Regions from separate parts of the Micromonospora parathelypteridis genome, predicted to be linked through region 2. Evidence: riboswitches for the same ligand, from Rfam matches in the RefSeq annotation. Region 2 holds a riboswitch; each other region holds the start of a gene.
What was found. Region 2 has a riboswitch for cobalamin ahead of HNR20_RS28230 (ribonucleoside-diphosphate reductase subunit alpha). Riboswitches for the same ligand answer to the same signal wherever they lie in the genome.
Positions count from the first base shown of each region.

Region 1: linked by a shared signal. The riboswitch ahead of cobN (cobaltochelatase subunit CobN) and the one ahead of HNR20_RS28230 (ribonucleoside-diphosphate reductase subunit alpha) in region 2 are both predicted to bind cobalamin.
Region 3: linked by a shared signal. The riboswitch ahead of HNR20_RS03225 (acyl-CoA thioesterase) and the one ahead of HNR20_RS28230 (ribonucleoside-diphosphate reductase subunit alpha) in region 2 are both predicted to bind cobalamin.

Region 1 is NZ_JACHDP010000001.1:15,372-19,714, reverse strand. Features, by position in the region: gene HNR20_RS00075 (ArsR/SmtB family transcription factor) at 1-729, shown strand, start outside; gene HNR20_RS00070 (MBL fold metallo-hydrolase) at 803-1,510, opposite strand; cobalamin riboswitch at 1,834-2,011, shown strand; gene cobN (cobaltochelatase subunit CobN) at 2,301-4,343, shown strand, end outside.
Region 2 is NZ_JACHDP010000001.1:6,293,549-6,297,891, forward strand. Features, by position in the region: gene HNR20_RS28220 (FadR/GntR family transcriptional regulator) at 1-46, opposite strand, end outside; gene HNR20_RS28225 (enolase C-terminal domain-like protein) at 55-1,449, opposite strand; cobalamin riboswitch at 1,994-2,210, shown strand; gene HNR20_RS28230 (ribonucleoside-diphosphate reductase subunit alpha) at 2,406-4,343, shown strand, end outside.
Region 3 is NZ_JACHDP010000001.1:839,505-843,847, forward strand. Features, by position in the region: gene HNR20_RS03210 (acetyl/propionyl/methylcrotonyl-CoA carboxylase subunit alpha) at 1-35, shown strand, start outside; gene HNR20_RS03215 (GNAT family N-acetyltransferase) at 211-741, shown strand; gene HNR20_RS03220 (ABC transporter substrate-binding protein) at 814-1,713, opposite strand; gene HNR20_RS03225 (acyl-CoA thioesterase) at 1,805-2,251, opposite strand; cobalamin riboswitch at 2,444-2,660, opposite strand; gene HNR20_RS03230 (copper resistance CopC family protein) at 2,819-4,343, shown strand, end outside.

The DNA.
Region 1 (4,343 bases), 6.3 Mb from region 2:
CTGACGGTGCCGCCCGCCCGCCCGGACATGACGCTGGACGACGAGCTCGTGGAGCTGGAGTCGCTTCCGGACGACCGCATCCGTGAGGACCTGGCCCACGTACGTTCCCCGCTGGCCCAGGAACTACTCGGCTCGGGGTTGGCGACCCGGACGGCCGCCCTGTTGCGCTGGGTCTGGCGCCACACGATCGAGGCGGACTGGCCGCGCCGGCAGTCGGTGCTGCGTGCCGATGTGGTGTCCCGGATCTCCCGCCTGGGCAGGGACGGATGGTCCGGGGTCGTCAACGACATGCGACCGGGCATGCGGTGGCTCGGCGACGGACGGCTGCAGGTCGAGGAGCGGCCCTACCCGCCGTCCGACGTGCGGGGCGGGACGCTGACGTTCTTCGCGGCGCACTGCCGGGGAGGCTGGATCTCCTGGAGGTTGCCCGACCGCTTCGGGATCGTCTATCCGGTGACGGGGATCTTCAACGAGGCGGCATCCACCACACCGGATCCTCTGCGTCGCCTGCTCGGGAACGCGCGGAGCAGCATTCTGGTGCAGGCAGCCGAGCCGGTCAGCACCACGGCGGTGGTCGCCGCAACCGGACTGCCGCTCGGCACGGTCGGTGGCCACCTGCGCGTGTTGACGGATGCCGGCCTGCTCCGCAAGCGCCGATCTGGCCGGGAAGTCCTCTACTGGTGGACGGACACAGCCCGGGCGCTCGTGGCCGGAGCCTTGTCGACGTGACGGGGCCCGGCGGGTCGGCACAGGGTCGCCGCAGTCCGCGCGCCGGGCGGCACGTCCGCTGAGGCTCGTCTGCTCAGGCAGCCACAACGGCTGAGCGGGCCTGCTCAAGCGTCATCGGCTCGGCGTGGCTGGACACGTACCAGTGGTAGGTGTCGTCGAGCAGGCGCCGGACCAGGCCCAGGTCGAGGCCGTCCTCGGGTCTGCGCAGATGCGCCGGCGGTGGGTAGAAGCAGTCGCCGAGCAGCATCACGCCCGAGTCGGGCACCAGCACGACGGTCGAGTCCGGCGCGTGGCCGCCGCCGACGTGACGCAGCCGAACCCCCACCGGCAGCTCGTCCACGTCGGTGAAGGTCCGGGTCGGCGGCAGGACGGCGAAGTCGTTCCAGGAGTCCACCGCGCGTGCCCGGGCCCGGAAGCTCGGGCCGAGGCGGGGATTGGCGCGTACCTGCTCGCGCAGATAGTGGTGACTCCACGGTCGGGCGGCCTCCGCGCGAAGCAGCGCGGTGGCCGTTTCGTGCCCGACGATCTCCACCCCGGGCCATGCGCAGGCGCCCCAGACGTGGTCCCAGTGGTGGTGGGTGTAGACGAGCCAGCGCGGCTGCGGCAGGCCGGCGGCGGTCAACGCGGCCTGGATCTCGCGGGCGTGCGCGGGGCTCTGTCCGGCGTCGATCATCACACTGCCGCGTTCGTCGGCGACGACGGCGACACCGGCCTGGACCGCCTCCGGGTCGGGATCGCCCGGACAGAGCCAGACCCGGCCGGCGAGGTGGCGGAATCGCATGGCGACGATGCTGATCGACCCCCGAGATTGATCGCGGACGTTGCTCCGGTGAGCGCCAATCGTAGGTGATCACGCCGAATGGCACCGCCCAGAGGCGATCGGCGCAGGCCAGGGCGCATGCGCCCAACCTTTGCGCCGCTTCGACTGACGCGACGAGAGGCGGCGTCACTGTCGTGCGGGGTGAAGCGGAGCAAAGGGTGCGTCGCATTGACCCGGGGCATTCCGACGCGCGGCTTCGAGCGCCTTGCGATCGGCGAGAATCAATGGAGTGCACCCGTCTGGCGGTGCCGGGGTCGGCGTTGACCGGCGGCGCGACGGTGTGGCAGCATTCGCGGCCTGACGGCAGTGAAGGAAGTCGGTGCGAATCCGACGCGGTCCCGCCACTGTCACCGGGGAGCGATCCCCCCTCGTGAGTCACGGCCGTGTGTCTGCGGTTGGAAGGCCGGGGGAAGAGCGTCGATCCGGAAGCCAGGATACTTCGGCCGTCGGGACGTACCCCAGGGCGTGGACACCCGAGGAGGACCCGATGACGCAGGACGTCTCATTCATCGACGGATACCGTCGTGGCTCGTGCGGCTGCCGTGCCGCCGCCACGATCGGCAGCATTGTCGGCCCACCGGCTCCCGGGCGCGACCTCTCCGCTCACTGCTGAGTTCCGTACCGCACCGCCCGTCGTCCCCGGCCCCGCGCCGCTGACCTGGCCGGACCGCGGTACCTGCCGAACCCTGCGCCCATCCCTCATGCCGGGTCGCTCCCGTGAGCGCCCCGGCGTCACTGTCCGGAGCCCGCCGTGCGCATCCTGTTGCTCTCCACCGCCGACACCGACCTGCTGGCCGCCCGCGCCAGCGGCACCGACTACCGGCTGGCCAACCCCGCGCGGGTCGCCGCCGACGAGGTGCCCGCCCTGCTCGACGGGGTCGATCTCGTCGTCGTACGCCTGCTCGGGGGTCGGCAGGCGTGGCCGGACGGCCTCGCCGCGGTGCTCGCCACCGGCGTCCCGACGGTCGTGCTCGGCGGCGAGGCGCTACCCGACGCGGAGCTGATGGCCATCTCCACCGTGCCGTCCGGTGTCGTCACCCAGGCGCTGGCGTACCTGGTCGAGGGCGGGCCGGACAACCTGGGGCAGCTGGCCCGGTTCCTGTCCGACACGGTGTTGCTCACCGGCGAGGGGTTCACCCCGCCCGCGCCGACCCCCGCCTACGGCGTGCACGGGGAGCACCCCGCCGACCCGGACCGGCCCACCGTGGGCATCGTCTTCTACCGCGCACACGCGCTGGCCGGGAACACCGGGTTCGTCGACGTGCTCGCCGAGGCGGTACGCGCGGCCGGCGGCAATCCGCTGCCGATCTTCTGCGGTTCGCTGCGCGGGCTGACCGCGGGCGCCGGCCCGCTCGGGCTCTTCGCCCGCTGCGACGCGCTGCTGGTCACCGTGCTCGCGGCCGGTGGCGCGGTCGCCGCGGACGCCTCCGGTGGAGGCGACGAGGACGCCTGGGACGTCGGCGCGCTGGCCGCCCTGGACGTGCCGATCATCCAGGCGCTCTGCCTGACCAGCACCCGAGAGCAGTGGGCCAACAGCGATGCCGGGCTGTCCCCGTTGGACGCCGCGATGCAGGTGGCCATCCCCGAGTTCGACGGCCGGATCGTCACCGTGCCGTTCTCGTTCAAGCAGATCGACGCCGACGGGCTCAGCGTCTACGCCGCCGACGCCGAGCGGGCCGCCCGCGTCGCCGGCATCGCGGTGCGCCACGCCCGCCTGCGGTACGTGCCGAACGCCCACAAGCGGGTCGCCGTGGTGCTCAGCTCGTACCCCACCAAACACTCCCGCGTCGGCAACGCCGTCGGGCTGGACACCCCGGTCTCGGCGGTCCGGCTGCTCGCCGCGCTCGCCGCGGCCGGTTACCACCTGGGCGACGCGCCGGTGCCCGACGACGGCGACGCGCTGATCCACGCGCTGATCGCCGCCGGCGGTCACGACGTGGAGTGGCTCACCCCGGAGCAGTTGGCCGCCGCCGAGGCCCGGATACCGGGGCAGACGTACCAGCGGTGGTTCGACCAGGTGCCGGCCGAGTTGCGCGAGCGGATGCGGGAGCACTGGGGCGAGCCGCCTGGCGAGCTCTACACCGACGGCGGCGACATCGTGCTCGCCGGGCTGCGCTTCGGCAACGTGGTGCTGCTGATCCAGCCGCCACGCGGCTTCGGGGAGAACCCGATCGCCATCTACCACGACCCGGACCTGCCGCCCAGCCACCACTACCTGGCCGCGTACCGCTGGTTGTCCGCGCCGGCCGCCGACGGCGGCTTCGGTGCGGACGCCGTGGTCCACCTGGGCAAGCACGGCACCCTGGAGTGGCTGCCCGGCAAGGGCCTCGGCCTGGCCGCCGACTGCGCACCCGACGCGGTCCTCAGTGACCTGCCGCTGGTCTACCCGTTCATCGTCAACGACCCGGGCGAGGGCACCCAGGCCAAGCGGCGGGCGCACGCCGTGGTGATCGACCACCTGGTGCCGCCGATGGCTCGCGCCGAGACCTACGGCGACCTGGCCAAGCTGGAGCAACTACTCGACGAGTACGCGACCGTGCAGGCGCTCGACCCGGCCAAGGTGCCCACCGTGCGGGCGCAGATCTGGGACCTGGTGCGTGCCGCCGAGCTGCACCACGACCTGCACGCCGAGGCGATGCCCGACGCGGACGACTTCGACGACTTCGTGCTGCACCTCGACGGGTACCTCTGCGAGGTCAAGGACGTGCAGATCCGCGACGGGCTGCACATCCTCGCCGACGCGCCCACCGGTGAGCCGCGGGTCAACCTGGTCCTCGCGGTGCTGCGCGCGCCA
Region 2 (4,343 bases):
GGATCATCCGCTTGATGCCGTTCACCACCTCGTCGGTGCGCGACATGACACCTCCTAGCGGCCGGCGGGGGCGGCTGTCCCACCCGCGATCACGTACGGCTCCGGAGATGACACGGTAGTCGGGTGCGTCGCAGCCCAGTAGGGGCCGTCGGGGAAGCGGTAGAGCGCGACCGACTCGGGACGCATCCGGGTGGAGTAGCCGGGCTGGCTGGGCAGGACGTAACCGCTGCCCGAGCCGGCGTCGCGGACGATGCACGGGTCGGTGAAGTGCTCGTGCAGGTGGTCGACGAACTCGGTGACACGGTCGGTGAGATCCCCCGAGATCGAGACGTAGTCGAGCACCGAGACGTGTTGGACCATCTCGCACAGCCCGACACCGCCGGCGTGTGGGCACACGGGGACGTCGAACTTCGCGGCGAGGAGCAGCACGGCGACGATCTCGTTGATGCTGGCCAGCCTGCCGGTGTCCAACTGGCAGAAGTCGATGGCGCCGGCCTGGAACAGCTGCTTGAACATCACCCGGTTGTGGCAGTGTTCGCCGGTGGCGACTCCGATGGGAGCGACGGCGCGGCGGACGGCCGCATGGCCCAGGATGTCGTCGGGGCTGGTCGGCTCCTCGATCCACAGTGGCTCGAACTGGGCGAGGGCCTTGACCCACTCGATGGCCTGTCCGACGTCCCACACCTGGTTGGCGTCGATCATCAGGTTGCGGTGCGGGCCGAGGATCTCCCGGGCGATCCCACACCGGCGGATGTCGTCGTCGAGGTTGGCGCCCACCTTGAGCTTGACGTAGCCGTAGCCGGTGTCCACCGCCTCCTGACACAGCCGGCGCAGCTTGTCGTCGCCGTAGCCGAGCCAGCCGGCCGAGGTGGTGTAGGCGGGGTAGCCGGTGCGGTCGAGCTCGGCGAGGCGATCGGCCTTCGTGCTCTCTTTGGCGCGCAGGATGGCCAGTGCCTCGTCCCGGGTCAGCGCGTCGGACAGGTAGCGCAGGTCCGCGATGTCGACGAGCTGCTCGGGGGACATGTCGACGAGCAGCCGCCACAGCGGCTTGTCGGCGACCCGGGCGACCAGGTCCCACGACGCGTTCAGCACGGCGGCCAGCGACAGGTGGACGACGCCCTTCTCCGGCCCGAGCCAACGCAGTTGGGAGTCGGAGGTGAGGAAGCGGTAGACCGCGCCCATGTCCGCTGCCATCGTCGCGACGTCCAGGCCCACGAGGCGCTGCGCCTGATGGACCGCCGCCGCGGCGACGATGTCGTTGCCCCGACCGATGGTGAAGGTCAGACCGTGGCCCGCGAGTGGCGCGCCCACGCTGTCGACGCCGTCGGTGTGCAGAACGACGTAGGCCGCCGAGTAGTCGCCGTCCTTGTTCATGGCGTCGGAGCCGTCAGCGGTCAGGGAGGTGGGGAAGCGGACGTCCTCGACGGTGACGGCAGTGATCTGCGGCATGCGCTCCTCGCCCGACGTGGCCAAAGATCAGATGATCACTGGGAGTATACGGAGAGCGGCTTCGACGCGTCAACGATGTCGATCACCTCTGGACCCCAGACATCCAATGTTTCGGGCGTGATCCGAAATTGGGAACCTTGCCGTCCTTCGATGACCGTATCGGTTGCCCGCAGGTTAAGGGGGCCTTGCTCGTGCTGGTAGGTGCCGTTCCGGTGGTAAATCTTCCAGTGGTTCGAGGGTTGACTCGCCCCGCCGGCGTCCCCGGCAACGGGGTCCAATTGGGACACTGGAAGATAAGATGTTCACTCGGGACTGATGCACTCGCGGCGAAGTGTGAGCAGGATTCCTTACATCCATTGACTCGATACATCGCATCTTTCTGCCGTCCCATTCCTGCTGCAGAGCCCCGTCGGCGGGGGCGTTCGCTGCCTCGCGCCGGCCGGGCCGGGCGTGACCGTCGGGGCTGGTGACGGTCGTCACCAGCCCGGCCGCCGACACGCCCGGGACCGACATGTGGGGTGTGACAACGGCAGCGTCCCTATATATGGTGTCGAGCGCAGCTGGTTCGGCCGCTCATCCGGAGCGGTCGAGGCAACAGGGAACCCGGTGAAAATCCGGGACTGTCCCGCAGCGGTGAGTGGGAACGACCGCCGTCATCAGCACTGGACCACCAATCGGTCTGGGAAGCGACGGCCAGTAGGAGACCGGCGAACCCGGTCGTGCCCGCGAGTCCGAAGACCTGCCAGCGCGCCGCGCACCCGCACCCGGGTGGGCGGCGGTCCGAGGCCGCGTGGGACGGCTGACGCCACCCGACCCACGTCCGCATGGCGTGGCGTCCGCCGGTGTCTGTCTCCACGCGTCCGAGGGCCATCAGGTCTCGAACTCGCGAGGAGTGAGTGGTGACAGTCACCGAGGTAGTCCCGGCCAGCGGCGACGCGGCCCTGCGACGGACGCCGATGCAGGTCCGCAAGCGCAACGGCACCACCGAGTCGGTGGAGTTGAACAAGATCGTCCGGGCGATCGAGCGGTGGTCCGACGACCTGACCGACGTCGACCCGATGCGCGTCGCCACCCGCACGATCAGCGGCCTGTACGACGGCGCGACGACGGCCGAGTTGGACCGGCTGTCCATCCAGACCGCGGCCGAGATGATCGGTGAGGAACCGCAGTACTCGCGTCTCGCCGCCCGGCTCCTGTCCGGCTACGTCGACAAGGAGGTGCGTCGGCAGGGCGTCACCTCGTTCAGCGCGGCGATCCGGATCGGCCACGCCGAGGGGCTCATCGGTGACGACACCGCGGCGTTCGTCGCCGCGCACGCCGCGATGCTCGACGACGCCATCGATCCGGACGGTGACCGGCGGTTCGAGTACTTCGGCCTGCGCACGGTGTACGACAGGTACCTGCTGCGCCACCCCACCAGCCGGCTGGTGCTGGAGACCCCGCAGTACTGGCTGTTGCGGGTGGCCTGTGGGCTGTCCCAGACGCCGGACGAGGCGATCGGCTTCTACCGGCTGATGGCCAGCCTGGCTTATCTGCCCAGCTCACCGACGTTGTTCAACTCCGGGACCCGACACACCCAGATGTCCTCCTGCTACCTGGTTGACTCGCCGCTCGACGAGTTGGACTCGATCTACCAGCGGTACGCCCAGGTCGCCAACCTGTCCAAGTTCGCCGGCGGCATCGGCATCGCGTACTCCCGGGTCCGGTCCCGGGGCGCGTTGATCCGCGGCACCAACGGGCAGTCCAACGGGATCGTGCCGTGGCTGCGCACGCTCGACGCCAGCGTCGCCGCGGTCAACCAGGGCGGGCGGCGCAAGGGCGCGGCGTGCGTCTACCTGGAGCCGTGGCACCCGGACATCGAGGAGTTCCTGCAACTGCGGGACAACACCGGCGAGGACGCCCGGCGCACCCACAACCTGAACCTGGCCAACTGGGTGCCGGACGAGTTCATGCGCCGGGTCGAGGCCGACGAGATGTGGTCGCTGTTCGACCCGCACGAGGTGCCCGAGCTACCCGACCTGTGGGGGGAGCGGTTCGACGCCGTCTACCGGGAGGCCGAGGCGCAGGGTCGCTACGTGCGGCAGGTCCCGGCACGGGAGCTGTACGGGAAGATGATGCGGACCCTCGCCCAGACCGGCAACGGGTGGATGACCTTCAAGGACGCCGCCAACCGGCTGTGCAACCAGACCGCCGAACCGGGCAACGTGGTGCACCTGTCCAACCTCTGCACCGAAATCGTCGAGGTGTCCAGCGACGCCGAGACCGCCGTCTGCAACCTCGGTTCGGTCAACCTCGCCGCCCACCTCACCGACGACGGCATCGACTGGGAGCGACTACGCGCCACGGTCCGTACCGCGGTGACCTTCCTCGACCGGGTCATCGACATCAACTACTACCCGACCCCGCAGGCGGCGGCGAGCAACCCCCGCTGGCGGCCGGTCGGGCTCGGCCTGATGGGCCTGCAGGACGTGTTCTTCGCACTGCGGCTGCCGTTCGACTCCCCGGTCGCGCGGGAGTTGTCCACGCGGATCAGCGAGGAGCTGTACCTGACCGCGCTGGAGACCTCCGCCGACCTGGCCCGCCGTTTCGGCGCGCATCCGGCGTACGGGGAGACCCGGGCCGCGCGGGGCCAGCTGCAGCCGGACCTGTGGGGTGTCGAGGGTACGCAGACCGCGCGCTGGGCCGCGTTGCGGCAGCGGGTCGAGGCGTACGGGCTGCGCAACTCGCTGCTGGTGGCGGTCGCGCCGACCGCGACCATCGCCTCGATCGCCGGGTGCTACGAGTGCATCGAGCCGCAGGTGTCCAACCTGTTCAAGCGCGAGACCCTGTCGGGGGAGTTCCTCCAGGTCAACACCGCTCTGGTACGCGAGCTGAAGGCCCGCGGTCTGTGGACC
Region 3 (4,343 bases), 5.5 Mb from region 2:
AGAGCGGTGCGCTCATCTGCGAGATCAGGGACTGAGGTCACGCTGCCGACGCCGCGGCGCCAACCACTCCTGCCCCGCCCGGTCGCAGCACCGACCGGGCGCCGAACGGCGATGCCCTGCATGAGCTGCTGGTCGGCGTGGCGCTGGATTCCCCAGGACCATGATCATTATCTCGGTCGTGATCGGCCAGCCGCGGTTTACGATCCCGCCATGGACGACATCACCCGCGGCATACGTATCAGACGCGGTGGCCCGGCCGATGCACCCGCCGTACTGGACATGCTCGATTCCGCGGTGATCTGGATGAACGATCGCGGCAACACCGAGCAGTGGGGCACGATCCCGTTCTCGGAGAAGCCCGGAGGGCCCGAGTTGGTCGACCGGTACCTGACCGAGAACCTCCCGTACATCGCGGAGGTGGACGGAACACCGGCCGCGACCCTGGTGTTGGACTCCGGGCCCAACCCGCGGGCGCCGATCGCGCCCGCGAAAGAACCCGAGCGGTACGTCCGCCTACTCGTCTCCCACCGACGATTCGCCGGTCGGAAACTCGGGTCGGCCCTGCTGGCACACGCCGTGGACGAAACCCGGCGAGCCGGCGTGCGGTTGCTCCGGGTCGACTGCTGGGCGGGCGGCGGTGGCGAATTGGTGGCGTTCTACGAGCGCCACGGGTTCACTTCCACCGAAAGCTTCCTGTCTGGAACCTGGCCAGGGCAGGTGCTCGCCCAACGGGTCGCTTGAGCCGCGCTTCGCCGCCGACGCGCTTCGGCGGGGTCCGGCTACCCGCGGAACCCAGGTTCACCAGCGGCTGCGTCAACCGGCGTCGACGGGAACCCGCCGAGCGCGGGCGTCTGGACGGCCAGCAAGGATCGCGGCGAGGATCTCCGCGCCGTCGACGACCCTCGGGCCGGGTCGGTTGAAGTAGGCGGGCCCGTCGACCACCCACACCTGCCCCTGACGAACCGCGGGCAGGTCCGCCCAGCCGGGTTGCGTGGCCGCCACGGACAGCTCGTCGAAGGTTCGCTCGGGCGTGAATCCGCACGGCCCGAACACCACCACGTCGGGAGCCAGGTCCGCGACCACGGACCACCGGTGCGGGATGCTGTGCGCGCCCGGCCCGAGCAGCAGAGACCGCCCGCCCGCATAGGTGATCTGCTCCGGCACCCAGTGTCCGCCGGGCATCAGCGGGTCGAGCCACTCGACGAACAGCACCGTCGGCGCATCGGTCACCGACCCCGGCAAGGCGGCGAGGCGACGCTCGCCGTCAGCCCGGATCTCCGCTGCCCTGCCCTCGGTGCCGGTCAGCGCGGCCACGACGTCGACCGTGTCCAGGATCCCGCCGATGGTCCTCGCCTCCAGGGACACCACCCTGGTATCGAGGTCGATCATCCGCACGGCGTCGTTGACCCGTTCGTAGGAGACCGCACACACGTCGCACAGATCCTGGGTCAGGATCAGATCCGGCTTCAAGTCCTCCAGCAGGGCGACGTCGAGCTGGTACAACGACGATCCTCGGTGCGCGTCGCCAGCGATCGCCGCCGAGATCTCCCTGCTCGTCAGGGCTTCAGGCAGGGAAGTCGCAGTTACCGCCGGAATATCGGCGAGGTCCCCCGGCGGCCAGTCACACTCGTGCGTCCGGCCGACCAGGTGCCCGGTCACGCCAAGCATGGCCACGATGTCCGTGGCCGCCGGCAGCAGTGAAACGATTCGCACACCCGCCTGCCTACCAGGCATGACCGAGCCACGTCCACTCGCCGACACCGCGAGAGCCGGCCAACGTCGCGACGGACAGTCCGAGCATGTCTCAGACCTCCTCGGCGCCGTCGAGCAACGCCCGTCGCAGCGCCAAACGGTGCTCCCGGCGGATCTCCGCCTCCCGGTAGCGACGCCGGTCCCCGTCCGTCTCCGGCAGCAGCGGCGGCACCGCCCGCGGCTGCCCGTCGTCGTCGATGGCGACCATGACCAGGTGGGCGGTGGCCACGTCGGTGGGCGGCACCGCCCGATCCCACCGGTCCGCGGTGACCTTCACGGCCACCTCCATCGAGCTGCGTCCCGCCCAGGTGATGCGCGCGTCGACGTGGACGACGTCACCGACCCGAACCGCCCGGAGGAACGCGGTCTCGTCGATGGCGGCGGTGACGGCCGGCCCGTCGGAATGCCGGGCGGCGACCACCCCGGCAACGGAGTCGATGAGGTTGAGGATCCGGCCACCGTGCACCGTACCCATCAGGTTCGTGTGGTGCTGATCCATGATCTGCGACAGGGTCAGGTGCGACGCCGACGGCGCTCGACCGTCGATCGTGATGATGTCGTGCACAGCGGTAGTCCGTCCCTCGGGAAACCACACCACCGGAACGCGGACACGCTGACGAGGACACACCCACGCAGATGCGCGGCAGGTCACCCGCTCAGCCCACCCGCGAGGCCGACGGCAGCGCACACGGTTGTGTACGCGGCACCGGCAGGTCTTCGGACTCGCGGGCCTGACCGGCTCCACGCCGATCTCCTACTGGCCGTCGCTTCCCAGGCCACTGGCCCAGTGCTGATGACGGCGGTCGTTCCCACTCACCGCTGCGGGGCAGTCCCGGATTCACACCGGGTTCCCTCTTACGACGCCCGATCGGCAGCCGACCGGGCGAACCAGCGCCGCCGGGAAGCATAGCTGGTCAGCGAGGCCGCCCAGCCAGCTGGCGTGCCTCGCGGCTGGACAGGCCACGCCAGGACACGAAGATCGATCCCCAACCTCGCCAACTTTTGCCATCTCGGTAAAAACGAAACCGCCTCTTGAAAAAAGTCTCGGCGTGGTGAGGATATTCAGATGCGTCGTCTCCCCCAGACTCCCGGGCGAGTGGTCTCGGCCCTCCTCGCGCTCGTCCTCGCCTCGGCGGTCGCTCTGCTCGCGTCCGCTCAGCCCGCGGCAGCTCACGGGACCCTCGCGATGTCCACGCCAGGGGACGGTGCCACGTTGCGTGAGCCGCTGGCGGCGGTGCAGCTGTACTTCACGGAGAAGGTCGCCGCCAACGCGTACTTCACGATCACCGCCCCGGGCGGCGCCCGCGTCGACAACGGCTGGACGTACGGCGAGCCGAAGCCGCTGGACAAGCCGGTGCGGGAGTACTTCCTGGTGGAGGGGAAGTTCGAACCGCGTGAGTACAAGACCGGGTTCCCGGCGGTGGTGACCGTCGCCCATCTGCCGGCGGCCGGACAGTACTCGGTGAGCTACCTGTCGGTCGCCTCGGACGGAGACGCGGTCCGGGGCACGATGACCTTCCGCTACACGGGCCGGGCGACGGCCGCACCCCAGGGGTGGAGCCCGCCGACCCACCAGCCGGACCCGTCCCTCGTCGCCGCCATCGAGCAGCATTCGACGTCAGGACAGGCGTCGGCCGCACCGGCCGGATCGGCGGCCCCAGCAGCCGGGTCGGCGGCACCGGCGACGGCTGCCGCTTCGGCAGCGTCGAACGACGAGAGCGGTTCCGGCCCCCTGGCCTGGACCGGCTGGGTGGTCGCGGTCGTCGCGGCGGTGGCGGGATTCATTGGTTGGCGCCGCCCCGCGCCCGCCGGCAGATCCTCCGGCCGGGGCCGCGCATCGAAGGCGCCCTCGGGCCGACGCGACTCCGAACCCCGAGCCGGGAGCAAGACCACCGGCGGCAAGACCGGTACGACCGGCGGCAGTCGTCGAGGCGGCGCGGCCGGTTCCGGCGGCAGGCAGCGCGGCGTCGCCGTGCCCGCGGGGCGTAGGAGCGGGGCACTCGTCACCGCCAGGACCGCCGCGACCGGGTCAACGCCGGCAGGTCAACAGGCGGGGTCGACGCAGGCACCAGCCACCCCGGAGGACGAGTCGCGGTCCACCCCCGCCGACCCTCTGCTGCAGCATGTCGCTGCCGGGACACCCGGGTCTCGGCTGAGCAACACGCACCTGGCGCTGCTCGTCGGTGGGCTGACGCTGGCCCTGCTCGCCGGGTTCGGGCTGGCCCGCATCGGTACGGGCACCGAGGAACCGACCAGCAACGCGCGGCAGCCCGCCGGCGCTCCGGCTACCTCCGGGCGAGCGATATCCGCAGGCGATGGGCATCAACACCCGGCAGGAACCGGCCCGCACTCGCACCCCGGCGACGGGGGCACGGGCGAGACGCTGGCGGCGGGGACGACGGTCAGCGCCGGCGGGTACACGCTGCAACCGCTGGAGCGATCCCAACCACCCGGGGTACGCGCGGACTACCGGTTCCGGATCGTCGGGACCGACCGGCAGGCGGCGACACGCTTCGCGGTGGTCCACGACAAGCCGTTGCACATGATCGTGGTGGGTCGCGACCTGAGCGGCTACCAGCATCTGCACCCGA